Regions from separate parts of the Robertmurraya sp. FSL W8-0741 genome, predicted to be linked through region 2. Evidence: riboswitches for the same ligand, from Rfam matches in the RefSeq annotation. Region 2 holds a riboswitch; the other holds the start of a gene.
What was found. Region 2 has a riboswitch for S-adenosylmethionine ahead of NST02_RS12375 (methionine biosynthesis PLP-dependent protein). Riboswitches for the same ligand answer to the same signal wherever they lie in the genome.
Positions count from the first base shown of each region.

Region 1 (16,325 bases), 1.2 Mb from region 2:
AGGAGAACCATCACATGCCTTTTTTTCAGGAATGGTCTTCACAAATTAAAAGCTACAATCAAAATATTAAACTTTCTATTTTAGCGAATGTTTTTGCTCAAATTGGGTTTGGAATCTTCATGGTTATTTACAATTTTTATATTAGGGAGCTTGGTTATGCTGAACAGGTAAATGGTCAAGTTATTTCCCTGACATCGTTAGCAACTGCATTGATTCTTGTGCCGGCAGGAATGATAAGTGATCGTTTTGGTCGAAAAAAAGTGATGCTAATGGGCAGTATTTTAACAGGAATTGTTTTTGTTTTAAGGGGTGTTTTTGAAGCTCAAACACTTTTACTTATATTAGCGTTCATTACAGGGTTAACGATGGCTTTTATTCAGGTTTCATCCATACCTTGGCTTGCTGAAAATTCAAAGTCCTTTCAACGAGTCCATCTTTTCAGTATTTATTCAGCCGTTATGACAGGTGCGAGTGTGATTGGAAACCTGTTTGGTGGAATCTTTACTGATGTCTTTTCACTGTTTCTTTCACCGCTTATGAGTATAAGAGTAACGTTAATTATTGCAGGTCTATTTTATTTCTCTTCATTTATCCCAATATTGAAATTTCAAGAGAATCGAGTGGTCAAAAAAGAGAAAAAGCTGCCATTAAAGGAGAAAATACAGCAGCAACGAGAAGGGTTCAAAATCATCCTCTTATTCGCGATAGCACAATTAATTATAGGAATTGGAGCAGGGCTTGTTATCCCTTATTTGAACTTGTATTTTGCAGATAGATTTATGGCTTCAAACTCAATCATCGGGATAATTATTTCATTAGGCCAAGCTGCTACAGCAGTCGCGATGATCATAGGACCAATGATGGTTAAAAAGTTTGGAGAGGTAAAAGCAGTTGTTATTCTTCAATTATCATCTTTACCTTTTCTTTTACTTACAGCATACACTGAAAATTTAACATTAGCAGCAATTGGTTTTCTGTTTCGGCAGGCGTTGATGAATGCGGGAAATCCGATTCAAACGTCGCTGATGATGTCGAAGGTTAATGATTCTGTAAAAGGCTTAGCGAATTCGATAAATCAAATGGTTTTCAATCTTGGATGGGCCGTGATGGGACCCGTCTCAACTGGAATTGTGATCATGTATGGAGCGTATTGGGGGTATGCAATAGTCTTTACGATCACAGCGTCTCTTTATTTAATTGGCTCTATTTATTTCCTTACTGTTTTTAAAAGCATAAATCGTCCAGCTGGTGCTTCGACAGCAAAATCGGCTCAATCACAATAACCAACATATTTCTCGGGAAATTTTTACATAAAAACGTTGTATTTTCAGTACAGTCGCTTAAATTGATATTGATGTGAGGTGTATGCTGGTATTTGTCGAATCAATTTTAAAGGGGTTTTTCTTCTTGAATCGAAATAGTTCAAGTAAAAGAAATGAAATTATTTTCATATAGGAGGGCTACCATTGCTGGAATTGCTTCGTATATTGGTTGATGAAGTAAATGAAAGAAGTCACTTAACCCCTTTATTACATAAAACAATATCTGTTCAATTGATTGCTGATGAAGAACAAGCGATTTTACAAATTGAAGATGGAGTGCTGCGGATTTATGAGGACGAAAGGAATGCCGCTAACGTTTTTATAATGGGTAAAAAACAAGTTATGGAAGCAATTATAACGGGAAATTTGAAATTGAGAAAAGCAATTGCAGCCCAAGAAGTAGATTGGCAGGGGAGTTTGAGAACCGCTTTATTATTAGAATCTTTATTTCGTCTAGCAATTCCAAACTATATCGAAAAGAGACCAAAGGCTTTCAAATAATCAATTGACTTAACTGTTAACACTTCTTAGAGGATTGGGGAATCCATTCGAGTGTTTAATATTTTCATTGACATGTTCGTTATTACATGTTATGATAACACCCATATTCAACATGGAATTTAATAGTGTGCTCTTATCAAGAGAGGTGGAGGGATGTGCCCGATGAAGCCCGGCAACCGTCAAGTGATTGAAATGGTGCCAATTCACACAAAGCATTGCTTTGATAGATGAGAGAAAGGACATTTTATAACGCATGCCTTTCTGCTTGTCTGCAGGAAGGCATTTTTATGTAGTTTGGAGACGAAAATTATTTCTATGTTGGAACAGCATGTTCTTATGAATGAAAAACGCTTGTGAGCTAAAGCTATGAATGGCATAGTTGCCAGTGTTTATAAAACTTGGTTATCTCATAAGAATAATAGGATTTAAAAGTAGGTGAATAATATTTGATTTCCATACAAAATGTGAAAAAAGTGTACTCTTCTCTCAAAGGAAAAGTTGTAGCTGTCGATGATGTCAGCATGGAAATAAATGCAGGTGAAATTTTTGGCGTAATTGGTTATAGCGGTGCGGGAAAAAGTACACTGATAAGAATGCTTAACGGTTTGGAAATTCCAACGGCGGGCTCTGTCACTGTTGCTGATAAACAAGTGTCGCAAATTAAAGGTCAAGAACTGCGCAAGGCTCGCCAAGAAATCAGCATGATTTTCCAGCATTTTAATTTACTTTGGTCTAGAACAGTTCGCGAGAATATTGCTTTCCCATTGGAAATTGCCGGTATTCCAAAGAATATCAGACTTAAAAGAGTGGATGAATTGATTAAGCTTGTTGGTCTTGAAGGTCGAGAGGATGCTTATCCCTCACAGCTAAGTGGTGGTCAAAAGCAAAGGGTGGGAATTGCACGTGCATTGGCGAACAATCCTAAAGTGCTGCTTTGTGACGAAGCGACTTCTGCACTCGATCCACAAACAACAGATTCCATTTTAGAGCTCTTGGTCGATATTAATAAACGTTTAGGTTTAACGATTGTTCTCATTACTCATGAAATGCATGTGATTCGCAAGATTTGTCATCGGGTTGCTGTTATGGAAGATGGGAAAGTGGTTGAGACCGGGAAGGTGTTAGAAGTATTCAAAAACCCGCAGCAGAAAATTACGAAGCGGTTTGTTTCGCAGGTGACAGAGCCAGAAGAAACGAAAGAAACGATTGAGCATTTACTTGAACGTTACCCTCAAGGTACGGTAATCCAATTAGGGTTTGTTGGTGAGTCTGCAGAACAGCCATTAATTACAAATCTTATTCGTAATTTCGAAGTGACCGTTAATATTTTGCAAGGCAAGATTTCTCAAACGCAAAACGGCTCATATGGTACATTGTTTATCCATATTGACGGAGAGGCTTCAGAAACTTCAAAAGCAATTGATTTTATTACGTCCCAGCAGGTTGGAGTAGAGGTGATAAAACATGATAAATGAGCTCTTTCCAAATGTGAAATGGGATAAAATGTGGGAAGCAACAGTAGAAACGCTTTATATGACAGGGATTTCGGTAGTTGCAACCTTTATTATCGGCATTATACTAGGTTTATTACTCTTTTTAACAGCTAAGGGAAATATTTGGGAAAATGCATTTGTGAATAAAATTATTAGTGCTTTTGTTAATGTATTTAGATCGATTCCTTTTATTATTCTGATTGTTCTCCTTATCCCCATTACGAAATTCTTGCTTGGTACAATGATTGGGGAAAATGCTGCCTTGCCAGCATTAATTGTTGGAGCTGCTCCCTTTTACGCAAGAATGGTTGAAATTGGCTTAAGGGAAATTGATAAAGGGGTTATTGAGGCGGCTCGATCGATGGGGGCTAAAACAAGCACGATTATTTGGAAGGTATTGCTGCCTGAATCAATGCCAGCGCTCGTTTCCGGTATTACGGTGACTGCGATTGCTCTAGTCGGCTATACAGCAATGGCTGGAGTTATCGGAGCTGGTGGACTCGGAAACCTTGCTTACTTGGAAGGATTCCAACGTTCAAGAAGTGATGTTACGTTAATGGCAACGATTATTATTTTAATCATTGTATTTGTCATCCAATTTATTGGAGATGTCATAACAAATAAATTAGATAAACGATAAGGAGTGTTTACTATGAAAAAATGGTTAGCTATTTTTGCATCTTTTGCACTAATTTTATTTTTAGCTGCATGCGGAAGCACGAATAATGATGCTGAAGATGGCGGCAATGCAGATGGAGAAGGGGCCGAAACTGAAACTGAAGAAACGACTACCCTTGTTGTAGGAGCATCAAATGTTCCACATGCTGAAATTTTAGAAAAAGCGAAGCCAATTTTAGCGGAAGAAGGAATTGAACTTCAAATCGAAACGTTCCAAGATTATGTTCTTCCCAACCAAGCATTAGCGGGTGGGGACTTAGATGCGAATTACTTCCAACATATTCCGTATTTGAATGCGCAAATTGAAGAGCATGGCTATGATTTCGTTAATGCAGGTGGAATTCATATCGAACCTATCGGTGTGTATTCAAAGAAATATGATAGCTTAGATGCTTTACCTGATGAAGCACATATTATTATTAGTAGTTCTGTCCCAGATCATGGTCGTATTTTATCACTTCTTGAAAAAGAAGGCTTGATTACTCTTAAAGAAGGTATTGAAAAAACAGCAGCAACCATTGATGATATTGTCGATAATCCGAAGAACTTACAATTTGATACAGAATATGAAGCATCTCTTTTGCCACAAATTTATAATAACGATGAAGGTGACGCTGTTCTTATAAATTCCAACTATGCAATCGATGCTGGATTAAATCCACTTGAAGATTCAATTGCAATTGAAGAAAGTGATTCACCATATGTGAATGTTATTGCTGTTCGCAGTGGAGATGAAAATAAAGAAGCGATTAAAAAGCTTGTTGAAGTACTTCGTTCAGAAGAGATCCAAAACTTTATTTTAGAACAATATGAAGGTGCAGTTGTTCCAGTGTCTGAATAATCATGAGAAAACCAGTTCCATTTTTGGAGCTGGTTTTTCAATGTCGTCTACTAAGCTTATTTATTGTGGATAACTATTTAATGGGTGCATCTACGCTTAGCGTATGCAGTAAAATCTAAAAAATATTGGTAATTGGATTTTTGCAACTTAATTGTTTGTGCGGAAGTGAGTATGAATCCTAGGAACAAACTGTTTTCGATGTTCCGAAAATCTCCAGCTGTTGATTTTTGGGGATTGAGCGATCATCATCCTATGTTGAGCAAGCAAGCCTGCAAAACTATGTTGTTTTTATCATTGATGTGGTGAGTAAAGTCTACAATTAGAATGGTGTGAAGATATCATTTATTTTAAAGGATACTGGTTGAATTGTAAGAAAAGTTAACAAGTTTCGACGCTTATTCCTGAATATTGCTATTCAAAGGGAAATATGCTTGAATTTCCATTTTGAGTTATAACCTGAGTGGTGCTAACATTAAACACGTAGTAAATCGCTTGCCTTATGTGACAAAACACGAAAGGAAGGATATTATTAGTTATTTTCATATCTCCCTGAAAAAGGGGGCGAAACCAAAATGATGGTACTTCAGATGAATTATACGAGTGAAATGGAAAAAGCGATGCACGGAGCCCACAATGTTTGCTATGCTACCTATTGCCGAAAGCATGAAGTGAGAATGCGGGTTGAAAGACGGCGTGAACAGGAATACATTCAAAGTCAGCGTCTTGTAGCAGATTTAACTAGAAATCAATTAAGGTAATTTATAGCTCAGCACGATTTGAAGCAAGTATATAATATAATAAGGAAGAAAAACAAAAAACCAGTGTTTTAGCTACACTGGTTTTTGTCATATGCATTGGTTTTGCCGAACTGTCATATGGACAAGCAGCTTATCTTGAGCTTATTGGAAGCAAAATAAGGTTAAGCATCCCGGCGAAATGGTTTCCGGATGATTCAAAAGTCCTGCCATGAAGATAAACGCTGTGCATGAGAGGAGGATATTCCTGATTAGGAGTTCATGCAGACAAAGAACAGAAAAAAGGGCCAAGTGTGTCCTCATAGAGGGTTCATGAGGACAAAGAACGTCAAAAAGAAGACAGCTCTGTCCCACATACTATTCGCGGCCATTATACAATACAAATTAGTCCGAATTGCCAGACAGCAGCCTCAATAAAGGTGTCGCAAATATGCCTAAATCGTTTGCACAAATTAAAACAAATATTCCCTTTCTAACCTAATTAAAAATGATGTTCATTCTCACTTAGAACATCAATACATACATGGGAAGGTTACGGAAAAAAATATATTGAACAAATTTTATAACAACCGTTAAACATAAATCCTTATTATGGAGACTGTGCTGTGTCTATGTGGGAACTAGATAAAAATTTTTATGATATATTTTGCTATGTTTTAACACTGCTAAAGAGTTGCTAACACTTTTCATTTGTTATAAGATTGTAATGAGAATAAAATGAGAATCAACGATTGGCCTTGGCCAGCGAGGATAAAATCTTTTTTTATATTACGGAGGTATTATTATGGCAGGATCTACTTTAACAATTAAAGACCTTCATGTTTCAATTGAGGGTAAAGAGATATTAAAAGGAGTAAACCTTGAAGTGAAGGGTGGAGAAATCCACGCAATCATGGGACCAAACGGGACTGGTAAATCTACTTTATCATCTGCGATTATGGGTCATCCAAAGTATGAAGTAACTCAAGGCAGCATCACATTAGATGGGGAAGATGTATTAGAAATGGAAGTAGATGAGCGTGCTAAAGCTGGTCTTTTCCTCGCAATGCAATACCCAAGTGAAATTAGTGGTGTTACAAATGCAGACTTCTTGCGTTCAGCTATTAACGCTCGCCGTGAAGAAGGCGATGAAATTTCGTTAATGAAATTTATTCGCAAAATGGATTCACAAATGGAATTCCTTGAAATGGACCCAGATATGGCTCAGCGTTATTTAAACGAAGGCTTCTCTGGCGGGGAGAAAAAGCGCAATGAAATTCTCCAATTAATGATGATTGAGCCAAAAATCGCGATTCTTGACGAAATTGACTCAGGTCTTGATATCGATGCATTAAAAGTTGTTTCAAAAGGAATCAACGAAATGCGCAACCCTGATTTTGGCTGCTTAATTATCACTCACTATCAACGTCTATTGAACTACATTACTCCTGACCATGTCCATGTAATGATGCAAGGTCGCGTTGTTAAATCTGGTGGTCCTGAGCTTGCACAGCGTTTAGAAGCAGAGGGATATGACTGGATCAAAAAAGAACTTGGCATTGAAGACGAAACTGTTGGGCAAGAAGCATAAGTGTTAGGAGGATCGCAATGACTACTGAAATAAAATTACCATTTGATAAAGAGTATGTTAGCTCTTTCTCTCGGGAAATGGGAGAACCAGCTTGGTTAACGACTCTTCGTCTAGAGGCACTTGAGAAAGTGGATGCACTTCCTCTCCCTAGACCTGATAAAACAAAAATTGATAAATGGAACTTTACACAATTTGAAAAACATATTGTGAAAAGTGATGATTTCGCTTCATTAAATGATCTTCCAGAAGATGTGCGAGTACTAGTTGACATTGAGTCAGGAGATCAGAATTTATACATTCAACGAAATAATCGTCCTTCCATTCTTTCTGTATCGAAGGAACTGCAAGAAAAAGGCGTAATTTTTGTTGATATCTTTACTGCTGCTAGAGAGCATGGAGACCTTTTACAGCAGTATTTCATGAACGATGGAGTCAAGGTTGATGAACATAAATTAACCGCGCTTCATGCAGCGTTCTTAAATGGTGGAGCATTTTTATATGTTCCGAAAAATGTTGAACTTACTTCACCCATTCAATCTGTGTTCATTCATGATGAAAAAGAAGCGAATATGTTCAACCACGTATTAGTAGTTGCAGAAGATAATAGCTCAATTACTTATGTTGAAAATTATATTTCAACAGTAGATTCAGCAGAAGGAATCTTCAATATTGTGACTGAAGTGATTGCTGGAACAAATGCTAAAGTACAGTATGGAGCAGTTGATACATTAGCAAAAGGAACAACCACGTACGTAAATCGTCGTGGTGTTGCAGGAAGAGATGCTCGAATCGAGTGGGCGCTTGGCTTAATGAATGACGGTAACACGATTTCTGAGAATGTTACAAATCTTATTGGTGATGGTTCCTTTGGTGATACAAAAACGGTTGTTGTTGGACGTGGGGAACAGGTTCAAAACTTTACAACTAAAGTTGTTCACTTTGGAAAACATTCTGAAGGATATATTTTAAAGCACGGCGTTATGAAGGATAAAGCAAGCTCTATTTTTAACGGAATCGGTAAAATTGAGCATGGTGCTACAAAGTCGAATGCAGAGCAAGAATCACGTGTTCTCATGTTAAGTGAAGGGGCTCGTGGGGATGCGAACCCAATTCTACTTATTGACGAAGATGATGTAACAGCAGGACATGCTGCATCAGTTGGCCGTGTTGATCCTCTTCAGCTTTATTACTTAATGAGCCGTGGAATCTCTAAGATGGAAGCTGAAAGATTAATCATTCATGGATTTTTAGCACCAGTTGTAAATGAATTACCAATCGAAGGGGTTAAAAATCAACTTCGTGCCGTGATTGAAAGGAAAGTAAAGTAATGAATGTCGCGGATGTTCGTTCATATTTTCCGATTCTCAACCAGGAAGTCAATGGGAACCCCCTTGTTTACTTAGACAGTGCAGCTACTTCCCAAAAACCTGTTCAGGTCATGGAGGCACTTGAAACCTATTATTGCGAATATAATTCGAATGTTCATCGTGGTGTGCATACATTAGGAACGAGAGCAACAGATGGGTATGAAGGTGCAAGGGAAAAGGTCAGAAAATTTATTAATGCTAAATCTACTCAAGAAGTTATTTTTACTAGGGGAACGACAACAGCGTTAAATACAGTGGCAGCAAGCTTTGGTAAAGCGAATGTACAGCCGGGGGATGAGATTGTCATCACGTACATGGAGCATCATAGTAATATCATTCCTTGGCAACAGCTTGCAAAAGCAACAGGAGCTACGTTGAAATATTTGCCATTACAAGAGGATGGAACGATTTTACTTGCGGATGTATCAGAAATTGTTAATTCCAAGACGAAAATTGTTTCTGTCACAATGGTATCGAATGTTTTGGGAGTTATGAATCCGATTAAGGAGATTGCGAAAATTGCCCATGAACATGGAGCAGTTATGGTAGTCGATGGTGCTCAAGCAGCACCACATATGAAAATAGATGTTCAAGATTTAGATTGCGATTTCTTAGGTTTCTCAGCTCATAAAATGTGTGGTCCGACTGGAATTGGGGTACTTTATGGGAAGAAGCATTTATTAGAAAATATGGAGCCAATCGAATTCGGTGGGGAAATGATCGATTTCGTTGACCTGTATGACTCTACCTGGAAGGAGCTTCCTTGGAAGTTTGAAGGAGGAACACCGATTATTGCTGGAGCGATTGGCTTAGGCGCTGCGATTGATTTTCTAACAGAGATTGGATTGGAGAATATTCAAGCCCACGAGCATCGCTTGGCAGCCTATGCTTTAGAAAAAATGTCTGCAGTAGAAGGAATGACAATTTACGGACCGTTAGACCCGAATAAGCGTGCAGGTCTTGTAACCTTTAATATTGCAGATGTGCATCCGCACGATGTAGCTACCGTTTTAGATGCGGAAGGGATTGCTGTTCGCGCAGGCCATCATTGTGCGCAACCACTGATGAAATGGCTTAAAGCATCAGCAACTGCCCGTGCCAGCTTCTATCTGTATAACACAGAAGAAGATATTGATAAGCTTGTTGCGGGGCTTATCAAAACAAAGGAGTATTTTTCTGATGTCTTCTAATCTTGATCAACTCTACCGACAAGTCATTATGGATCATTATAAAAATCCTCGTAATAAAGGTGTCTTAGAGGATGATAGCTTAACAATTAACATGAATAACCCTACATGTGGCGATCGCATCCAATTAACTTTAAAGGTTAATGATGACAAAGTGATTGATGCAAAGTTTGAAGGAGAGGGCTGTTCGATTTCGATGTCATCTGCTTCGATGATGACACAGGCTATAAGAGGGAAATCGATTGAGGATGCCTTAAAGCTCTCAAAGATTTTTTCGGATATGATGTTAGGGAATGAATATGATGAAGATATCGATTTAGGCGATATCGAAGCACTTCAAGGAGTGGCTAAATTTCCAGCGCGAATCAAGTGTGCAACATTGGCTTGGAAGGCGATGGAAAAAGGACTCAAGGAAGATGAACAATAAAGGAAGTGTGAAAGGGCGCAATTTGGTCCTTTCCACTTTATAAAAGGAGGAAGACTTTCGATGGCTAAAAAAGCGCCTGAGATCGGTGATTATAAATACGGCTTTGCCGACAAAGATGTCTCCATCTTCCGATCAAAACGTGGTCTTACACGTGAGATTGTTGAAGAAATTTCAAAAATGAAGGAAGAGCCTCAATGGATGCTCGATTTCCGTTTAAAATCTCTAGACCACTTTTACAGCATGCCAATGCCTCAATGGGGTGGAGATTTAAATTCTTTAAACTTTGATGAGATTACGTACTACGTAAAACCATCGGAAAAAACAGAACGCTCTTGGGATGAGGTACCTGAAGAAATTAAGCAAACGTTTGATAAGCTTGGTATTCCTGAAGCAGAGCAAAAGTATTTGGCTGGGGTTTCAGCACAGTATGAGTCAGAGGTTGTTTACCACAATATGCAAGAAGATCTTGAAGCGCTAGGAATTGTCTTCAAAGATACTGACTCTGCTTTAAAAGAAAATGAAGATATTTTCCGTGAGCATTGGGCGAAAGTAATCCCACCAACAGACAATAAATTTGCTGCATTAAATTCGGCGGTTTGGTCTGGTGGTTCATTCATTTATGTACCAAAGGGAGTAAAAGTGGAAACTCCGTTACAAGCTTATTTCCGTATTAACTCTGAAAATATGGGACAATTTGAGCGTACATTGATTATCGTTGATGAAGGGGCACATGTTCATTATGTAGAAGGGTGTACGGCTCCTGTTTATACAACCAACTCACTCCATAGTGCTGTTGTTGAAATCATCATTAAAAAAGACGCTTATTGCCGTTACACAACAATCCAAAACTGGGCAAACAACGTTTACAACTTGGTTACAAAGCGTGCCGTATGTGAAGAAAACGCAACGATGGAATGGATTGATGGAAACATTGGTTCTAAACTCACAATGAAATATCCGGCTGTTATTTTGAAAGGTGAAGGTGCTCGTGGAATGACTTTATCTATCGCGATTGCAGGTAAAGGTCAGCACCAAGATGCTGGTGCTAAAATGATGCACTTAGCACCAAATACATCTTCAACGATCGTATCAAAATCCATTTCAAAACAAGGCGGTAAAGTAACGTATCGCGGAATTGTCCATTTTGGACGTAAGGCTGACGGTGCACGCTCTAATATTGAGTGTGATACGTTAATCCTTGACAACAAATCTACTTCAGATACCATTCCGTACAACGAAATCTTAAATGATAACATTTCATTAGAGCATGAAGCGAAGGTATCAAAGGTTTCTGAAGAGCAGTTATTCTACCTCATGAGTCGTGGTATTTCTGAGGAAGAAGCAACTGAAATGATCGTAATGGGCTTCATTGAACCATTTACGAAAGAACTTCCAATGGAATATGCTGTTGAAATGAACCGTTTAATCAAATTTGAGATGGAAGGTTCTATCGGATAATGAACGATTAACCCTTGTTTATCAAGGGTTTTTCTTTTTGTTTGCGCTGTATTGAATCTCAGTACTTAATTTCTTTAACTTTTACTGAATAGCATCTACAGTGCAGAAGTCCTTAGCTATTTTCTTAGATAATGACTTACTATTGTTGTGCATAATTGAGCAACTTATGAATTGGTGATTACAGCCAATTAAGTAAATAACTCAGTATTGATTTGTAAATATATTCATATGGTTATGATAAAAATGGCAAAAAGGTTTCAATCCATTATTTTCAAAGTAAATTAGGTTTAGTCTATGATGTTAAAGTAAAAAGTGGATGGAGTGCCAAATGGTAAATTATGTATCAATTACTAATTAATGCGACAAATAAACATGAATTGGAAAAACTATTGATTTTGTATATTATAGGTGTAGTAGACGGTTTAGAAAGTGAACTAGTAACTATTGATGAAGCTGAAAAATTATTATTTAGTCCTTATACAATAGATTTAGTTGATTCTAAGGGAATCTCAAAAGAAATAATAGACATTATTCATTTGGGTACTGAATTGGAAGATGTGCAAAGTTTGATACCTGATAAGTTATCTGAAAGTTTAAAAGAAATTAAAGATAAAAGTATTAAAATATTAGCAAAACAAAGCGTATACAAAATTGAGAATAAGATAATTTGCAATACTAAATAATACGGTTTCTCTTACTTTTGAGGAAGCCAGTAAAAAAGTCTTTGGGCTTGTCAAGTAACGTGTGTAGTTATTCTAGATATTTTTTCACACGTTTCTTCAGGTGGTCGTGAACTAAATAGTTGATTCATGACCATCGCCCATTGTTAAATGTTTCATAGAATAAAATATAGAGGAAATTTAGTTTACACACTTGCAATAGTCCTCAAAATTCTCGCAATGAATCATCAAATCCTCGCAATCATATCCAAAACTCCCACAAAAACCTCCGCAATCGACATCAATAATTAAAGCAGTTAAAATTTTTCACTTATTTGTCGATATGAGAATTGAATCAAAAATATAGACATTTTTTGCATGTTTCCAATTATCCAAATGAATGACTCAAAATGATTAACACATGGTAGAATGTCAAGAAGGAAGGGTAGAGCTTGAGAAAAACAGTTTTCGTTATTTTGCTAGTTTTTGTTATTTTGCCATTGACGGTTAGTAATATCCAGGCAGCGCAGCCTTTTAAGGATGTAGGTTCAACACACCGTGCTCTGGTATCAATCAATTATTTGGCGGAAGGAGGAATTGTCTCAGGTAACGGTAACGGCCATTTTTTACCGGATAAAACGGTTACAAGAGCAGAAGCAGCAACCATGATTGGAAGAGCCGTTGGACTAGATGGTACAAAAAGAAATACACGTTTTCATGACGTTGGCAGTCAGTCCTTTGCATCGGGATATATTCAATCTGCAGTTGACGCAAAAATTATTTCTGGATACGTAGATGGTAGCTTTAAACCGAACAATCCAGTTACAAGAGGAGAAATGGCGTTACTTATAAGTAGAGCTTTTCATTACAATGCAACGAATACTGCCAGTGCTGCTGAAGCATTAATGAAGAGAGGAATAGCACAAGGAATTACACAGACTGATTTTGGTTATACATATAACATAAAACGTGCTGATTTTGCCGTTTTCTTAGCTCGGTCAATCAACTATAAACTGAGGATATCGCCACAAGTAAGCTTTAATATAGAAACGGAAGTAACAGCTAGTTCTTTGAATGTGCGAACAGGTCCATCAACCGCTTATGGAGCTGTTGGTAGTATTCCAAAAGGAACAAAGGTGCAAGGTTCTTATATTGTAGGAGAATGGATGTATATTCGTTCTTCCAAGTTAGAAGGTTTCGTTAATAGCAGTTATTTAAGTGGTACGGATACACCTAAGCCAGGAGAGAATAATGGTCAATCAGTAGCCTCACAAATGATCGTGATTGATCCTGGACACGGCGGACATGACCCAGGTGCTTCAGGTTTTGGGCTTAAAGAAAAAGATGTAGTTTTAGACACAAGTTTGAAGGTAAAAGCCTTATTAGATAAGACTCCTTTCAAACTCACGATGACGCGGGAAACCGATGTATATCCTACATTAGCCAAACGTGTAGAAATTGCAAAGGCGGCAAAAGGGAATATCTTTGTGAGTATACACGCAAATAAGTTTAATGGTGCTGCCAATGGCACTGAAACCTATTATTATTCGGCTGCTACTAATCCTTACGTAGCTGATAGTAAGCTATTGGCAACTAAGATTCAAAACCGATTGCTGGCTGCATGGAATTTGAGAAACAGAGACGTTAAGAAAGGAAATTTCCATGTTATTCGTGAAAATAATATGCCTGCTGTTTTAGTAGAAATGGGTTTTATTGATAATGAAAAAGATGTTGAAAAATTAAAATCACCAGAATGGCGGCAAAAAGCAGCAGAGGCGATTTTCTACGGGATTTTGGATTTCTATAAAGAAAAAGGTTTTAATGTAACTTCTTATTATAGTATAAAATGATTGAATGAAAACAGGAACAGGAAAAATCAACTTGAGGTTAGGCATGGCTCGGTAATGTACCGGACCATGCCTTTTTGATTTTTTTAGGAAATTATAGACTTTGTAGTTGCGTATAAGGCTTTTGATAGTGTATCTACGCCTGTCCTAAGTAGTCGAGGCTTAATAAACTTCATGGGCCAGTGATAAAAAAGCTAAGTGCAACCCCTTAGGTTTTTTTATCGTTTGTATGGCGATGATCAGTAAAGTATTTCTCTCCTTTTTCACTAATAAGTTATGTTCCTCAACTTCACGATAATGTAAGAATTTTCGTCACGAAATCGTAAGAAGTGATTGCTATACTTACTTTTAACAAGTGGTGATAGAAATTGGAGGAGAGTAGAAATGAGTATTTTAGCAACCAATAAGCTCAGAAAGATTTACGGAGAAGGAGATAGCGAAGTTCGGGCCCTTGATGGAGTTTCTATCAGCATAGACGAAGGGGAATTTGTGGCAATCATCGGAACGTCTGGAAGTGGGAAGTCGACATTATTAAATATGTTGGGCGGTCTTGATCGTCCTACTTCTGGTCATGTTATGTTCAGGAACAGGGACATTTATACAATGAAAGATGAGGAACTAACCATTTTTCGCCGACGTAACATTGGATTTGTCTTTCAAAATTATAATTTGGTTCCAATTCTCAATGTATATGAAAATATTGTTTTGCCTATCGAGCTTGATGGTGCGAACCCAGATAAACGCTTTATTAATGAAATTATCGAGACTCTAGGTCTTGAAAATAAGTTGACCGCAATGCCAAATAATCTTTCTGGAGGACAGCAACAAAGGGTGGCGATTGCAAGAGCTTTAGCAGCTAAACCGGCAATTATTCTTGCCGATGAGCCTACTGGTAATTTGGATAGTAAAACGAGTCTTGATGTATTATTGCTGATGCAAACGATAAGTCGGCGCTATCACCAAACGACAGTGATGATCACGCATGATGAAGAAATTGCCCAAATGGCAGAGCGAATGATTCGAATTGAAGACGGAAAAGTTGCCAAGGAGACGAAGGAGCATGCATAAAAATAATAATCAAACAGCAATTAAACGTCTTTCCAAACGCTCCATTCAAAAAAACCGAACAAGAAACATGTTTGCTGTTATGGCAATCATTTTAACTACTTATATGATTGCTACTGTATTTAGTATTGGCATAAGCTTTGCGAAGAATTATTCCACCATGACAATAAGAGCGGCTGGAACAACGGCTTCTATCTTTCTCGATCATCCTACAGAGGAACAATATTATAAAATTAAACAGCTTGACTATATAGAAGCGGCTGGAATTCAAGTGAAAGCTGGGACAATTGAGCAGTATAAAGAAGATAACGCAAATGTTGCGATTCCTATGATTTTCTATGATGAAAGTCAGTGGGAAAGTATGTATACTCCTGCCATTAGTCATATAAACGGAGACTTTCCTGTTCGGAAAAATGAAATGATGTTATCTGTAGAAGCATTGAGCCTGCTCGGAATAGAGAATCCTAAATTGGATATGACAATTCCTCTTTCCTATGTTACCCAAAATGGTGAAATGTCAGAGAGTTTTCGACTTTCTGGCTGGTTTACAAATTACAAAGACTATGGAAATGGTGGAGTAGGGATAGCTCTTGTCTCTCAACAATATATAAAAAACAGCGGCTTTACGTTGGAGGAGAATGGGATCTTATCGATTTCAACAAAAATAGGAGCACAGAAGGAAGAGGCTTATTCAAAAATAGAAAAAGATATAGCGTTAAAACCTGGACAAGAGCTTTATAGAGCTTTTGATACAAGTGAAGAAAGCTCAAATATTACAATGACCGCAATAGCAGTAATATGTTCAATCTCCCTTTTTATTGTATTAAGTGGCTATTTGCTTATTTACAATGTGGTCTACATATCTGTTGCAAAGGATATTCGCTTTTATGGAATGTTAAAAGTTATTGGTGCTTCGCCAAAACAAATTAGAAAGGTTGTACGTAATCAAGTATACCGTCTATCATTTGTCGCCATTCCGTTAGGGTTAGCTTTAAGCTTTATAACTTCTTTTGGTGTTGTGCCAATGGCGATGAAAATATTTCAGGATGACAGCATGTACAGTGCGATGCCAAATGATCTTTCTTTTCATCCGATTATTTTTGTTGGAACAGCCTTGTTTGCTTTTTTCACAATCTTTCTTAGTTGTCGTAAACC
Region 1 covers NZ_JBBOQG010000001.1:1,302,685-1,319,009, forward strand. The annotation lists gene NST02_RS06295 (MFS transporter) at 15-1,283, shown strand; gene NST02_RS06300 (SCP2 sterol-binding domain-containing protein) at 1,467-1,823, shown strand; SAM riboswitch class I at 1,954-2,057, shown strand; gene NST02_RS06305 (methionine ABC transporter ATP-binding protein) at 2,270-3,298, shown strand; gene NST02_RS06310 (methionine ABC transporter permease) at 3,288-3,956, shown strand; gene NST02_RS06315 (MetQ/NlpA family ABC transporter substrate-binding protein) at 3,969-4,835, shown strand; gene NST02_RS06320 (hypothetical protein) at 5,408-5,593, shown strand; gene sufC (Fe-S cluster assembly ATPase SufC) at 6,375-7,160, shown strand; gene sufD (Fe-S cluster assembly protein SufD) at 7,178-8,488, shown strand; gene NST02_RS06335 (cysteine desulfurase) at 8,488-9,717, shown strand; gene sufU (Fe-S cluster assembly sulfur transfer protein SufU) at 9,704-10,141, shown strand; gene sufB (Fe-S cluster assembly protein SufB) at 10,202-11,599, shown strand; gene NST02_RS06350 (DUF3969 family protein) at 11,938-12,282, shown strand; gene NST02_RS06355 (N-acetylmuramoyl-L-alanine amidase) at 12,711-14,108, shown strand; gene NST02_RS06360 (ABC transporter ATP-binding protein) at 14,490-15,173, shown strand; gene NST02_RS06365 (ABC transporter permease) at 15,166-16,325, shown strand, end outside.
Region 1: another riboswitch for S-adenosylmethionine. It lies ahead of NST02_RS06305 (methionine ABC transporter ATP-binding protein); the one in region 2 lies ahead of NST02_RS12375 (methionine biosynthesis PLP-dependent protein).

Region 2 (16,325 bases):
GAAAATAGCAACTGTGACTCAGCTGCTCGATCGGGTTCTCCATGATCCTAAAATGATGGAGAAGCTGTATTTTGATTTTTCCATTAATGTCTCGGAAATGTTTCGTGATCCTAGCTTTTTCTTGACGATGAGGAAAAAGATACTGCCTAAATTGGCTAAGTATCCACTTATCCGAATTTGGCATGCTGGATGTTCAACCGGTGAGGAAGTTTATTCAATGGCAATCCTTTTAAAGGAAGAAGGCCTTTTTGACAAGTCAAGAATTTATGCGACAGATATCAATGAAAGAGTGTTGGAGGCAGCGAAAAAAGGCGAATTCCCATTAAAAAAAATGCAGGATTATACGAATAATTATGTTAATTCCGGCGGGGTACAGGATTTCTCCGGTTATTATACAGTTCAAAAAGATTTTGCCAAATTTGATGCGAGTTTGTCGAAAAATATCACTTTCGCTCAACATAATTTGGTTACAGATGGTTCGTTTAATGAATTCCATATGATTATTTGCCGCAATGTCTTGATCTATTTTAATAGATCATTACAGGAACGTGTTCATTCTTTGTTTTTTCATAGTTTAAGCAACAATGGATTTTTGGGACTGGGGAGTCGCGAGGGGCTATTGAATAGAATGACAAATTTACAATATCAAGTGATCGATAATAAAGAAAAAATCTATCAAAAGGATACAGGGGTGTGAGAGTAATGGAGGATAGACGCGTCAATATCCTATTGGTTGATGATCGACCGGAAAATCTACTGGCTTTAAAAGCGGTGCTCGATTCGCCAGAGTATTGTCTCATCCAGGCAAATTCGGGTATGGAGGCATTGAAATGGGTGCTTAAGAAAAAATTTGCTGTTATTCTGATGGATGTACAGATGCCTACGCTAAATGGATTTGAAACCGCAAAAATGATTCGTGAACGAGAGAAAACAAAGGATGTTCCAATAATTTTTATCACCGCTTTAAGTCAAACGATCGAGAATATTCTCTATGGATATTCCGTCGGAGCAATAGATTATATATTGAAGCCTGTCGATCCGATCATTTTAAAATGTAAGGTTGATGCCTTTGTTTCTATGTATTTACATAAGAAAAAAGTAATTGAACAAAGCGAATTGATTTCGAAAAGAACGAAAGAACTGGAAGCAGTGTCGATAGAACTTCGAAAAAAAGAGGCAATGGCTCGTGCAGTTGGCGAGACTTCTATTGATACAATTGTCTTCTTTAATGAAGAAGGTGAAATTCTTTCCGTAAATCCTGCTGTGACCATGATGTTTGGTTATTTAAGCAATGAATTAATTGGAGAACGGGTTGATGTGTTGTTTGAATTTTCAATTGACAATATCCCGAGAAGAGCAAATGTCGATACTGTTGGTTTAAAAAAGGATAATACATCTTTTCCAATTGAGGTCCATCTTGCAGATGCAGAAGTTGAAAATGAAAAAATATATGTATGTACGATTAGAGATATTACTGAAAGAAAGCAGCATTTTGCTCAGTTGGAGAGTTTAGTTGTCGAAAGGACAAAGGAACTCTATAAAATCAATAAAGATCTCCAACGAGAAATTGAAGAAAAGAAGGCAACTCTTAATCAGTTATATGAAAGTGAGGAAAAATATCGTTTACTTGTTGAAAAAGCCCCAGAAACGATTATAGTCAGAAAAGTTAAGAGTGATAAGATTACATTTATTAATGAGACAGGAGTAGAATTATTAAAAGCAAATTCAAAAGAAGAAATAGTCGGCATGAGCATCTATGATATTATTCACCCTTCCTATCATGAGCGCGCTAAAAAGGTCTATAAGGAAATTGAAGCTGGTTTACCGGTGTTGCCTTATGAAGAGAAATTTGTTTGTTTAAATGGTGACATTATTGATATTCAGGTAAAGATTATTCCATTTGTTTATGGCGGAGAGGAATCATTACATATTGTTATTCGTGATATTACAGAAATCAAAAGGAACCAGGAGTTTATCCAACAATCTGAGAAGTTAAATGTTGTTGGGGAGCTTGCCGCAGGAATCGCCCATGAAATACGCAACCCATTAACGAGTTTAAAAGGCTTTACTCAGTTGCTAAACCATCAATTTTCAACGGAAAGTGACTATGTTGAAATTATGATATCAGAAATTGAAAGAATTAATACGATTGTTGGGGAATTATTATTGCTGGCGAAGCCAACAGAAGATGAATTTAAACAAGTTTGTTTAGAGGAATTACTTGAAAATGTACGAATGTTAATGAGTGCTCAAGCCAATTTGCACGGTGTTGTAATCAACCATATAAACCAGCAAACCATACATAATCTTTTCTTTAATGGCGTTGAGAACAAAATAAAACAAGTATTTATAAATATTATCAAAAATGCGATCGAGGCAATGGGAAACGGTGGCAAGATTACTCTTGAAACAACAAGACTCGACTCCAAAGTTTTAATTGCTTTTCATGATACGGGTGCGGGTATCCCGGCACATCTTTTACATAAAATAGGAAATCCCTTTTACACAACGAAAGAGAAGGGAACGGGTCTCGGTTTAATGATCTCGAAAAGTATCATTGAAAGTCATGATGGTGAACTAAGAATTAATAGCATTGAAGGGAAAGGAACGACTGTGGAAGTTATTCTTCCCGTTTGCGAATAATTCAAATATAAGAAGCAAGTGGCGAGACTTTTGAACTGACCCAATAAAGTTAGACAAATATTTTTATGCAACTTTTAAGACTTGAGTTCGGTATTCCACCGGGCTTAGGTCTTTTAATTTTGCCTTCATTCGTTTGTGATTGTAATAGTATATATAGTCCGCTAACTCCCTTTCAAAATGCCCTATACTGTCAAACTCCTGTAAATAAAGGAGTTCGGACTTTAATAAGCCAAAGAAATTCTCTATGACTGCATTATCCAAACAATTCCCTTTTCGGGACATGCTCTGTGTAATCTGATGCTGTTCTAATGTTTTTTGATATTGATTCATTTGATAATGCCAACCTTGATCTGAATGGAGGATTACTTGATCTCCCGGTTGAATTCGTTCAATCGCCTGCTCTAACATATCTCCCACTAACTTATAAACAGGGCGTTTCATCACGGTATAAGCGATAATTTCACCATTACATAAATCAAGTACTGGAGAGAGATAGCGTTTCTCTCCAAAAAGGTGGAATTCTGTAACATCAGTTACCCATTTTTGGTTCATTTTTTTGGCAGAAAAATCACGATTTAATAGATTGGGGGCGATTTTCCCTACATTGCCTTTGTAAGATCGATACTTTTTCATTCGTACCAGACATTTTAGTCCCATTTCATTCATTAGGTGATTAATAGTTTTCGGATTATGATGAAATCCTCTTTTCTCTAGTTCTTTAGCTATTCGACGGTACCCATAACGACCTTTGTGTTCATGATAAATCTCTTTGATTGCCTCTTTAACTTCCCCATATTTATCTACTTGATGCAATCGTTTTTCCCAATAATAATACGTGCTACGTGGAATGTCTGCGACTTTAACTAATTCCACGACCTCATACTGCTCCTTTAGTTCAAAAATTACTTGCGCTTTGATTTTGTTTGTAATTTTTCCTGCATTTGAACTAAAGCATTCAACTTTTTTAAGTAGGCGTTCTCCATTTCTAATCGTTCCACTTTCACTTGTAATGCTTCTACTGTATCTTCCACTGCTGTTGAAGTATCTCTCTTTGTTCCACTTTTCTTTATTTCTTTCTTCATGGATAAACGCCCCTTTTTCTTTGGTTGTAGGGCATTTATTCCATCTTGCTTCAACTTTAATCTCCAATTTCGTATCATTCCCGGAGAAGAGATATTAAAAATCGCAGCTGTATCAATAGAAGATGTGCCCGTTTCGTTCATATAATTTAGTACATCCATTTTAAACGGAGTGGAATAACTTGTATAGTTTTTTTGAAAAGCTTCAATACCTTGATGTTCGTAAAGACGAATCCATCCACTCAAAATAGCTGCGTTTACCTGAACATCTCGTGCAATCTCATTGATAGGCTCATTCCCATATACATACCGTAAAACTATTTTTATTCTTTCTTCTGCAGTAAATTTGGACATAAAAAAACCCCCGTAAACGTCAGATTGTGTCTAACATTTACGGGGCAGTTCACTTTCTCCACTTGCTTTTTTGGTTATTCAGATAGAGAACAGCTTCTTATAAAACATTAAAATATCTTGCTTCTGGATGGGCAAAGACAATGGCCGTAACCGATGCCTCGGGCTCCATCATGAAACCATCTGTCAGTTCAATCCCGATATCCTGTGGTTGAAGAAGTTGAAAAAGCTTTGCTTGATCTTCTAAATCAGGACAAGCAGGGTAACCGAATGAAAAGCGTTGACCTTGATATTTTGCGGCAAATCGCTGCTGCATTGTCATGCTTGCAGGATCTGGGAACCCCCATGCATCTCTCATTTGTCGATGAATCAATTCGGCAAAGCCCTCAGCAGATTCAAGTGCTAACGCCTGTAAGGCATGGGATTCTAGAAATCTTCCTGCACCTTTCAGTTTCTCTGCTTGTTCGCGAATTCCTCTTCCGGCTGTGACGGCGAAAAATCCAACGTAATCAATCTCCCCGCTATCCACTGATTTGATATAATCAGCAAGGCATAAATAAGCACCTTTCTGCTGACGGGGGAAATCAAATGTTTCGATTATACGTTCGCGATTAGTTGAGTCATAAATATAGATTTTATTGCCATCAGATTGGGCTGGGAAAAATTGATAAACAGCTCTAGGTTTAATCCAACCATTTTTCTTCGCTTCGTAAATAAGTTGATTAACTGTATCATTTACCTTGTGCGCTTTTTCATCATTGCCAGCCAATAACTTATCAATTTTTCCTTTTACTCCGAGGTGATGGCCAAGTAACATTTGCCTATTGATATATGGTTCAATATGGTCTAAAGTATAGCTCTTCAATAAATGTCTTTCCAGATCACGCGGAATATGAACAGGGACAGTTGTTGACACTTTCATTTTTTCCATAACGGCTGTTGTAACAGGGCGTTCGAATGTAAGAGTATTGGTCGCCTCTAAAATCTTTTCTTTCTTTTTCTCTAACAGCAGTAGCTTTTCTTCTTGATTTTGTATTTGATTAGCTAAAGATAAACCATTCATCGCATCTTTTGCATAAAGCACAAGACCATCATACTCTTTCGAGATCTTTGTATCGGTGAACTTTCTTGAAAGAGCTGCACCACCGACTAAGATCGGTATATTGATCCCAGCCTGTTTTAGATCATGGGCTGTTATGACCATTTGTTGAGCAGACTTTACTAATAGGCCGGACAAGCCGACTATATCGGGTTCCTCCTTTTTTACCGCTTCGATTAATGTCGAGGGTGCTACCTTAATTCCTAAGTCGATAACCTCGTAGCCGTTATTGCTCAAGATGATGTCGACTAAATTTTTACCAATATCATGAACGTCTCCTTTAACGGTCGCCAAGATAATTTTTCCTTTATTTGAGCTTGTATCATTTTTTTCCATAAAAGGTTCTAGGTAAGATACTGCTGCTTTCATCACCTCGGCACTTTGCAAAACCTCGGCGACAATTAATTCATTATTGTTGAAGAGGCGGCCAACCTCTTTCATTCCATCCATTAAAGGTCCATTGATGATTTCTAACGGTGTTGGGAATGTTTTTAAGGCATTATCTAAATCTTTAAGCAATCCTTCCTTAGTACCTTCAATTACATAGTATGCCAATCTTTTATCAAGGGGCATATTTGGAGTCGAGCTCCTGATTTCTTTTTTCTTATCTCGATAGAACTCTGTAAAGGTAGCTAAAGATTCATTTGTCGTCTCAAATAACAGTCTTTCCGCAAGTGCGACTTCATCCTTTGAAATCGAGGCAAAGCGTTCAAGCTTTTCCGTGTTAACGATCGCGTAATCAAGACCGGCCTGTGTGCAATGATAGAGAAAAACAGAATTTAAAATTTCTCTCCCGACTGGGGGTAAACCGAAAGAAACGTTGCTGATTCCTAAGATCGTTAATGCTTTAGGGAATTCTTCTTTAATCATGCGTATTCCTTCAATTGTTGCCTTAGCAGAACCTATATATTGCTCATCACCTGTACCTACAGGGAAGACAAGGGGGTCAAAAATAATATCCTGTGGTGCGATTTTATATTTGTGGACAAGAAGCTCGTAAGAACGTTTAGCAATTTCAAGCTTCCGTTCCGCTGATACCCCCATTCCTTTTTCATCTATCGTTCCGACGACAACTGCTGCTCCAAACCGATGGACAAGCCTTGCGACCGATTCAAAGCGCTCCTCGCCATCTTCTAAGTTAATGGAGTTGATTATTGCTTTACCTTGGGAATAGGCAAGGGCTTTTTCAATGACTTTATCATCTGTTGAATCAATGACAAGCGGTGCCTTAATTTTTTTTGTTACTTCTTTTAAAAAGTTTTCCATATCCTCAAGCTCATTACGATCCGGATCCGCTAAGCAAATGTCGATCACATGGGCCCCACCTTTAACTTGTGCTCGTGCGATTTCAGCAGCTTCCTCAAATTTTCCTTCAGAAATAAGGCGTTTAAATTTCCGCGAGCCGATGACATTTGTCCTTTCCCCAACCATAATAGGACGGAGGGTAGGATCGTCATAAATAAAGGGTTCAATCCCTGATACCATATGATAGTCCGTGCGGGCTGGCCTCCTAGGTTCATGACGCGTCATTTCTTCAGCAATTGCCTTAATATGTTCAGGTGTTGTGCCACAGCAGCCCCCGACTATATTTAACCAACCTTCTGCCGCAAATCCGCCTAGTTTTTTGGCAAGCGACGCTGGTGTTTCATGATAATTGCCATTTTCATCAGGTAGACCAGCATTAGGATAACAGCTTACTGCTGCAGTGGATAGCTGTGCAAGTGAGCGGATATGATCTTGCATAAATTCAGGTCCGGTTGCACAATTGAGTCCAACAGCGAGGGGGTTCATATGTTCAACAGAGATGTAAAATGCTTCGATTGACTGTCCTGCCAGAGTTGTCCCCATCGGCTCGATTGTCCCAGACAGAATGAGCGGTAACTCAATATGCCGCTTCTTAAATGCTTCTTGGATGCCTAGAAAGCCAGCCTTTACGTTTAGAAGATCTTGGCTTGTTTCAAGTAAAAGAATATCCACATTGCCATCGATGAGGCCGAGCGCTTGCTCTTCATATGATTTTTGCAGTTTTTCAAATGATGTTCCGCCAGTAACTGATAGTGTTTTAGTTGTCGGTCCCATTGAACCTGCGACAAACCTTGGCCAATCGGGGGTCGCTATTTTGTCGGCTGCTTTTTTGGCGATGAGTGCAGCTTGTCTGTTTAGTTCATAAGCTTTATGTCCAAGCTCATACTCGTCTAGTACAATTTCAGTAGCTCCAAATGTATTCGTTTCAATAATATCTGCACCTGCTTGTAAATACTGAAGGTGAATCGATTCAATAACATCAGGACGGGTAATATTCAAAATTTCATTGCAGCCTTCAAACTCTTCACCACCAAAATCGTTTGCCGTCAATGAAGCCTGTTGCAGCATGGTTCCCATTGCTCCGTCCATGATGAGAATTTTTTTCGTTAATTGCTTATTGAGTAATGCTTTTGACATTTTGCTTCCTCCTCGATATCCTGTTGCTACTTTCGTTAGTATAGCGAGCAAGCTCAACAGTCAGTTCATAACGTAAAAAAGGTGTGATTAAATAAATCCCATTAAATAATTCTGTCGCTGCATTGATTAAATCTTTCGTGATTGCAACACCTTCACGAGCTGCTTCTACCGGATTATTCGCTAATGATGCCATTGTATCACGAATATTTTGCGAAATTTTGATTCCGGGTACTTCATTGTGAAGAAATTCAGCATTTCTGCTACTTGTTAATGGCATCAACCCTATATAAATAGGGGTGTCTAAATGTTTAGTTGCTTGATAAACCTCGATTAATTTTTCTTCTGAATAGATCGGCTGAGTAATAAAATAGTCAGCACCATATTGGATTTTCTTTTCCATCCGTTCTACTGCTTTTTCCAGTGAACGAACATTTGGATTGAATGCTGCAGCAACAGAAAAGGCTCCCTTTTGTCCCAAATCTTTCCCTGAACTTGATAAACCGTCGTTAAATTGTTTAATCATTTGTATTAATTCAAATGAAGAGACATCGTAAACGGAAGAGGCACCAGGGAAATCGCCAACTCGTGCTGGATCGCCGGTCACAGCAAGTACATCATGCAGTCCTAGTGTGTGAAGTCCCATTAAATGGGATTGCAAACCAATAATATTTCGATCACGACAGGTGATATGCACTAAAGGACGCATGCCAACCTTTGTTTTTGTTAAGTATGCAAGAGCAGAATTTTCAATTCGAGGTGAGGCAAGGGAGTTATCTGCCAGTGTAATGGCGTCAATGCCTGCAGCTTTTAATTCTTTTGCCCCTTGAAAAAATTTTTCCGTGTTGAGTTTGCGCGGCGGATCTAACTCAACGATAACCGATGCTCTTTCTTTGACGATCGTTTGCAGAGGCACCTCATTTCGAACGGCTGTTTGCACGATCTCAGTGGAGGATTGCTTTTTTTGTTTAATGATTTTTTCGGTTACCGGAGTAGCACCCTTCAATTCCTCTGCAAAAGCACGTATATGCGCAGGTGTTGTACCACAGCATCCTCCAAGCAATCGCACCCCTTGTTCCTGAAAAGCTTTTGCTGAACTTTTGAAGTAGTCTGCATCGCCTTCATAATGGAATTTGCCATCTGTATAAGTTGGAAGACTAGCATTTGGAAATGCAGATAGAAAAGCTTTGCTAGGAATCTGCACTTCTTCTAAACTTTTAATCATATGATGAGGGCCAATTCGGCAATTTAAACCAACAACATCTGCACCTAATCCTTCGAGTTTCGCAAAGGCATCGTTAATAGCTGTTTGATTTTGCATGACGCCTGGTTCTTGAACGGAAACCTGTGCAATGATTGGGAGGGCTGTTTCTTTTCTAGCAATGGTTAATACTGTTTCAATCTCTTCAAGATCGTAAAAGGTCTCAAGCAGGATTCCATCTACATCCTCTAGCAGCAGACAATAAAGTTGTTCTCGAAAGCTGCGCTTAATTTCCTCAAGGGAGAGCGCCTTTGGATTTACACCACGGTTTCCACCCATTGTGCCAAGGACATAAACATCTTTTTGCGCCACTTCTTTGGCAATTCTTACTGCAGCGCTATTTATTTCCTTAACAGAGTCTTCTAAACCATATCTTTGAAGTTTTAAAAAATTGGCTGCATACGTATTTGTTTGGATAATATCTGAACCAGCTTCAATATAAGCTTGATGGATTTTTGTGATTTCATCTGGGTGTGAAAGGTTTAATTCTTCGAAGCAGCTATCTGTCCCATAGGAGTATAGAAGGGTCCCCATAGCACCATCTGCAATGAGAATTTCACTTTTTAGTTTTTCTAGGAAACTCATATTCTTACTCCTTTTTTATTTAATTGGTGAATAGGCATAGGTTAATGCCGTAGTAAAATCATTAATTAAATCGTCCGCATGTTCTAAACCAACAGACAATCTTAGTAAACTATTGCTGATTCCCCTTTTTTCTCGTTCTGCTTTTGGCATCGCTCCATGCGACATCTTCGCGGGGTATGAAAGGATTGATTCCACTGCTCCCAGGCTAACTGCAAAAACGGGAATTCTAACATTTTCAACGAATTTTTTAGTCAGTTCTTCTGATTCAAGTTCAAAAGATAAAACAGCCCCCGCGTTTAAAGCTTGCTTTTTTTGCAATTCATATTGGGGATGCTCTTTTAAACCAGGATAATAAACATTCTTTACTGAATCGTGCTGGCGGAAAAAGTGTGCCAATTTAGTAGCTGTTTTGACCGATTGCTGTAATCGAACTGATAATGTCTTAAGACCGCGCATTACTAACCAACAGTCCTGAACGCCGAGTACAGCCCCGAAGGAATTTTGTAAAAAAGCAAGTCGATTTGCCAATTCTTCATCTCTTACAACAGCGACACCTGCAACCACATCACTGTGACCGGATAAAAATTTTGTAGCACTGTGGAGGACGACATCCGCCCCTAATTGCAAAGGCCTTTGTAAGGCAGGAGTTAGGAAAGTATTATCGACAAATGTATATGCCCCATGTTTTTTGGCGATCAGACTGATTGCTTTAATGTCTGTAACTTTTAACGTTGGATTTGAAGGAGTTTCGACATAAAATACTTTCGTATTTGCTTGAACAGCCTTCGTGACGGCATCGAGATCAGTCATATCGACAAATGTATACTCAATGCCAAAGCGTGAGAGAACCTCTGTTACCATGCGATAGGTTCCGCCGTATACATCCTCCGTCATGACGACATGGTCACCTTTGGATAGGAGGAGAAAGGCGGTTGAAATGGCAGCCATTCCAGAAGCAAATGCAAACCCACGAGTACCACCCTCTAAATGAGCTAATTGCTCCTCGAGAGCTTCCCGTGTAGGATTCAAGCTTCGACCGTAATCATACTTTCCGTAAGTGTCAAAGCTTGATTGATGGAAGGTTGAGGCATGCTGAATGGGGACGCTGACAGCTCCAGTTGTAAGATCAAATTTTGAGTTATTGTGAAGCAACTTCGTTTCAAAAGAGTAACAACAGTCTTCGTTCATCGTACTACCTCCTGTTTGGCTTTTATGAATGCTTGCTGTAAATCATTTTTTAAATCATTGCTATGCTCTAATCCGACTGAGAAGCGCAGTAAACAATTATCTACCCCTGTTTCAAATCGAATCTTTTCGGGAATATCTGCATGGGTCTGTGTAGCAGGATAGGTGATAAAACTTTCAGTTCCACCTAAGCTTTCAGCAAATGTGATTAATTGCAAGTTTTGCAAGAAAGGATTCACCCATGCTTCATGTTGAATTCGAAATGAAACCATTCCTCCTCGTCCTGGGTAAAGGACATTTGTTACGGCGTCATGTTCTAACAGAAAGCGGACAAGCTCTTTTGCATTTTGCTCATGTTTTTCCATTCTTAGGGCTAGCGTCTTCATTCCCCGCATTAACAGCCATGAATCGAAAGGGCTTAGAACTGAGCCATTGCCATTATGATAGAAAGCTAGAGACTCGCAAAGTTCTTTTCCTTTCGCGACAATCAATCCGGCCAAAACATCATTGTGTCCGCCTAAATATTTGGTGGCACTATGGATGACGATATCAGCACCATCTCTAATCGGTTTTTGAATATAAGGAGTGTAAAACGTATTGTCGACAATTACTAAAAGTTTGTTTTCTTTTGCTATTTTTGAAACTGCCTTGATATCGGTTTGTTCCATAAGGGGATTTGTAGGTGTCTCAATAAAGATAGCTTTTGTTTTTTCGGTAATATATTCCTGTATATTGGCAACATCGCTCGTATTCACATATGTTGCTTTAAGGCCCCATTTCTTAAAGTTCTCCTCAAGAATACGGTATGTACCGCCATATAAATCCTTTGCGACAATCCATTCGTCTCCTGATTGAAAGAGAGAAAGTACTGTCAAAATAGCCGCCATTCCAGAACTACAGGCGAACCCGCCATCACCTTCTTCAAGCTCGGCTATCGTCTGTTCTAAAATTTGTCTTGTTGGATTTCCAGTTCGGATATAATCGTAGCCGCTTGATTGACCAATTCCTTCATGACGATAGGCGGTAGAAAGATAAATAGGAGGATTTACTGTACCTGTTGTTTTTTCACTGCGATTTCCGATTTGCGCCAATTTTGTTTCGAGTTCATACATAAGATAACACTCCTTAAGTTCATAAAATTTGCTTGTAATATGTCTGTATGCATCTTAAACAAAGACTTTGTTAAACAGAATTGTTGATAAAGCGATTTTGGCTTATTTCTTGTGAAACTTTGATTCGCACGCCCTTTTATTTCTATTGAAAGGTCTTATGAGAGAGAAAATGAGCTGAAAATCAACTCCGGCATATAACAAAGCCAAACAAAAAAAGTCTTCTATAAGAAGAAGACTTTTCATAACGGATATGAGCCATTCTTCTTATCTTCCAAGTTTATTTACAAAACTTGCAGGAATTAGCACCTTGCAATAAATACTTGCAGGTTGCTGAGGTTTCATAGGGCCAGACCCTCAACCTCTCTTGATAAGAAATTAAATTCAATTTTCTAAAATTTACTACAATAAACCAATAAAGTCAATGAGAAATTATTTCAGAGTGTAGACAAAGTCAAAAATAAAAAAAATCAGTTAAAACGTTTGATTTCGAGGCGCGAAGCCTTGGGAGGAGCGGAGTTACCATAATAGGTAATGAGCACCGGACAAGACGAGCAACGAAGAAAGCGAGCGTTTGCGGGCAGCCTGATTTTATTCCTCTTCAATTAAGTTTAAGATTGGGACAGTCTGTTCATATTCAGGATTTTGCTTCGAATAAATTCTCGCTGTTTTTGTTTGTTCATCAACATGTTGGATGATCACTGGAAACCCTTCATATGTGACGTTATGAACTTCAGCACTTTCTGCTATTTCCTTTGCACGACCAATATTCACGCATCGTTCATCTCCTTGATTTATATTCATTCATAATTTGCCTATTGATGAGGAAATTTATCCAATGATGTAATAATTTAAACGGGTGTTAAAATTTTATTACAATAGGTAATTGCCTAGCAAAAGTTTTTACTGTTTGCACAGTTAAAACCTTTGTAGTTCTTACATGAACGTGTTAGAATAGCCTTGAAAACGTTATATCCTCTGAAAAATAATATTATTCTAACATTTGAGTTTATCAATGGAGGAGATAGAGGATAAAGTGATCAATTTCTTAAAAGATTTTGGAGGTATTTCACATGAGGAAGCCATCAGATGGTCAAGGACCAGTATGGCAAGGATTTCACGGACCGAATTTAGGATATGTCATAGAGATGTATGAAGCCTATTTAGAAAATCCTGATTCAGTGGACGAAGAGATAAAAGCATACTTCGCAGAAAATGGACCACCTACATTGGAAAAGAATGAGATTGCACATTCCGAATCTAATGTAATTCAAGTTAGCACACCGATTGAAAAAATATTAGCAGCAGCCAATCTCGCTGACAAAGTAAGAGGCTATGGCCATTTAGCAGCTGATATTTACCCCTTGAAAAATCAAGAACCTGATAAAGAATTAATCGAAATGGAGTATTACGGACTAACGAAACAAGATCTAGAGGAAATACCAGCTCATTTTATCTCAACGGATATTCCACACCATCTAAAAAATGGTTATGATGCAATTGAGTACTTGAAAAAGGTATACACCGGAAAAATTGCTTTTGAAATCCGACATGTTAATAATAATCAAGAGAAAATGTGGATTCGCAACAAAATTGAAAGTGGGAGTCTGCTTCCATCATTAACTGCTGATAAAAAGAAAAAAGTGCTGAAACGCTTAACAGAGGTCGAGGAGTTTGAAAAATTTATCCATAAAACCTTCGTTGGCCAAAAACGCTTTTCTATAGAGGGCCTGGATTCATTAGTTCCTTTAATCGATGAAATTATTTTGGAAACGGTTGAGAACGGTGCGTCAACAATTAATATTGGAATGGCTCATAGGGGGCGTTTGAACGTTCTTGCTCATAATTTAGGAAAGCCGTATGAAATGATTTTTGCAGAGTTTCAGCATGCACCAAATAAAGAATTAGTGCCTTCAGAAGGCTCGATTGGAATTAATTTTGGGTGGACAGGAGATGTAAAATATCATCTTGGTCTTAATCGTGAATTACCTGAAATGAATCAGCGCAAAGCGAGAATTACATTGGCGAATAATCCGAGCCATCTTGAATTTGTTGGAGCTGTAGTGGAAGGATTTACCCGTGCTGCCCAAGATAATCGTACAGACAAGGGGTATCCGAAAGAAGATTTAAGCTCGGCATTGGCTATTCTTGTCCATGGTGATGCCGCATTTCCTGGACAAGGAATTGTAGCTGAAACGTTAAATTTAAGCCGCTTAAAAGGATATCGTACGGGTGGTACGATTCATGTCATTGCCAATAACTTGATTGGTTTCACTACTGAGAGAACGGATTCTCGTTCCACGAGGTATTCGAGTGATTTAGCTAAAGGCTATGAAATGCCGATTTTACATGTTAATGCTGATTATCCAGAAGCGGTATTGGCCGCAGCACAATTTGCCTGTGAATATCGTGAAACGTTTAAAAAGGATGTTCTAATTGATCTCGTCGGCTATCGCAGGTTTGGCCATAATGAAATGGATGAACCGATGACGACAAATCCGTTAATGTACCAACTTATTCAAAAACACCCAACTGTGAAGAATCTATACGCACAAAAATTACTTCAGGAAGGTATTCTTACACAAGGCGAGCTTAAACAGCTCGAAAGTGAAGTAACTACTAGACTTCAGGAAGCATATGAAAAAGTGCCGGAAAAAGAGGAAAAAGAAGGAGATCCTAAACCACCTGAAACTGTGGAGAAAGGAATTTCTAGGATGAAAACAGGGGTTCCTCTTGAAAAGCTACAGAAAATGAATGAAGAGCTTTTACAATGGCCGGCAGGATTTCAAGTATTCAGCAAATTAAATAGAATTTTAAAGAGACGCCTAGATGCATTTAAAAATAATGGAAAAGTCGATTGGGGCTTAGCCGAGACGCTTGCTTTTGCCTCCATAATCGCTGATGGAACTCCTGTGCGCCTTTCAGGTCAGGATTCAGAGCGCGGTACATTTGCTCATCGAAATATCGTTTTATATGATCAGAATACAGGGGAAAAATTTTCTCCATTGCACCGCTTATCAGATGCGAAGGCTTCTTTTAGTGTCTATAACAGTCCGTTATCAGAAGGTTCCGTGCTAGGTTTTGAATACGGATACAATGTTTTTGCGCCTGAAACATTAGTTATATGGGAAGCGCAATTTGGCGATTTTTCTAATGCCGCACAAGTTATTTTTGACCAATTTATTTCATCAGGAAGGGCGAAGTGGGGTGAAAAATCGGGACTCGTTATCCTTCTTCCTCATGGATACGAGGGCCAAGGACCAGAGCATTCTAGTGCCCGTATGGAAAGATTTTTAACGCTGGCAGCGGAAAATAACTGGACAGTTGCTAACCTAACGTCTGCCGCACAATACTTTCATATTTTAAGAAGGCAGGCTGCAATTTTAAATAAAGAGGAGGTACGCCCTCTTGTCATCATGACGCCAAAAAGCTTGCTGCGAAACCCTAGAGTAGCATCGCATCCAAGTGCCCTGAGTAAAGGAGAATTCCATTCAATTATCGAGCATAAAGCGACTGGGCCAAAGGCTGATAAGATCGAGCGCGTAGTTTTGGGAACAGGGAAAATGATTATCAATCTTCTTGAACAGCTAGATACTGTAGAAAATACGGAATGGCTCCATGTGGTCAGTGTGGAAGAAATTTATCCTTTTCCAATGGAAAGTCTGAAAATGATTTTGGATAAATTTCCTAATTTAAAGGAAATTGTTTGGGTCCAAGAAGAACCGAAAAATATGGGAGCGTGGACATTTGTTGAACCCCGTATTAAAGAAATAGCGGCAAGCAATATTGAAGTGCACTATGTTGGGCGACGTCGCCGTTCAAGTCCGGCTGAGGGAGATCCTGATGTTCATAAGATGGAGCAAGCATGTATTATTGATAAAGTAATCACCCGTTTTTGAAGAAGGAGGAAATTAAGGTGGCGGAAATTCGAATTCCAGAGTTAGCAGAATCAATTACAGAAGGAACTGTAGCTGGATGGCTAAAAAAAGTGGGCGACAAAATTGAAAAAGGCGACTATTTAGTTGAATTAGAAACTGATAAGGTCAATGTTGAAATCATCTCTGACTACAGTGGGATCTTGACTGAAATGAAATATAATGAAGGGGATACTGTTAATGTCGGAGAAGTGATTGCTATCGTTTCAGAGGAGGGAAAGGAACCAGCTCCTGTCTCTGTTCAAGAAACGCACGTTGAAGAAAATATACAAGAGCAGCCAAATTCAGCATTAAAAGAAGAAAAGAAGGAACGCCCAATCGCATCCCCATCGGCACGGAAACTAGCAAGAGAAAAAGGCATTGATTTAAGTCAAGTTCCAACAGTTGATCCGTTAGGACGAGTACGTGCTCAAGATGTTCAAGGATTTCAACATGAACAACCGAGGGCTGCTACACCAGCACCGGTGCCTGCAGCAAGGCAAGAGATAGTGAGCGATGATAAGCCAGTGGAACGAATTCGCATGTCCCGCAGAAGACAAACGATCGCTAATCGCTTAGTGGAAGTACAGCATACAGCGGCTATGCTGACTACTTTTAACGAAGTTGATATGACAAATGTATTAAATTTACGCAAGCGCC
Region 2 covers NZ_JBBOQG010000001.1:2,546,579-2,562,903, forward strand. The annotation lists gene NST02_RS12345 (CheR family methyltransferase) at 1-697, shown strand, start outside; gene NST02_RS12350 (PAS domain S-box protein) at 703-2,643, shown strand; one part of gene NST02_RS12355 (IS3 family transposase) at 2,707-3,611, opposite strand; one part of gene NST02_RS12355 (IS3 family transposase) at 3,611-4,076, opposite strand; gene metH (methionine synthase) at 4,174-7,614, opposite strand; gene NST02_RS12365 (bifunctional homocysteine S-methyltransferase/methylenetetrahydrofolate reductase) at 7,592-9,457, opposite strand; gene metC (cystathionine beta-lyase) at 9,473-10,645, opposite strand; gene NST02_RS12375 (methionine biosynthesis PLP-dependent protein) at 10,642-11,754, opposite strand; SAM riboswitch class I at 12,016-12,128, opposite strand; gene NST02_RS12380 (H-type small acid-soluble spore protein) at 12,343-12,525, opposite strand; gene NST02_RS12385 (2-oxoglutarate dehydrogenase E1 component) at 12,825-15,650, shown strand; gene odhB (2-oxoglutarate dehydrogenase complex dihydrolipoyllysine-residue succinyltransferase) at 15,668-16,325, shown strand, end outside.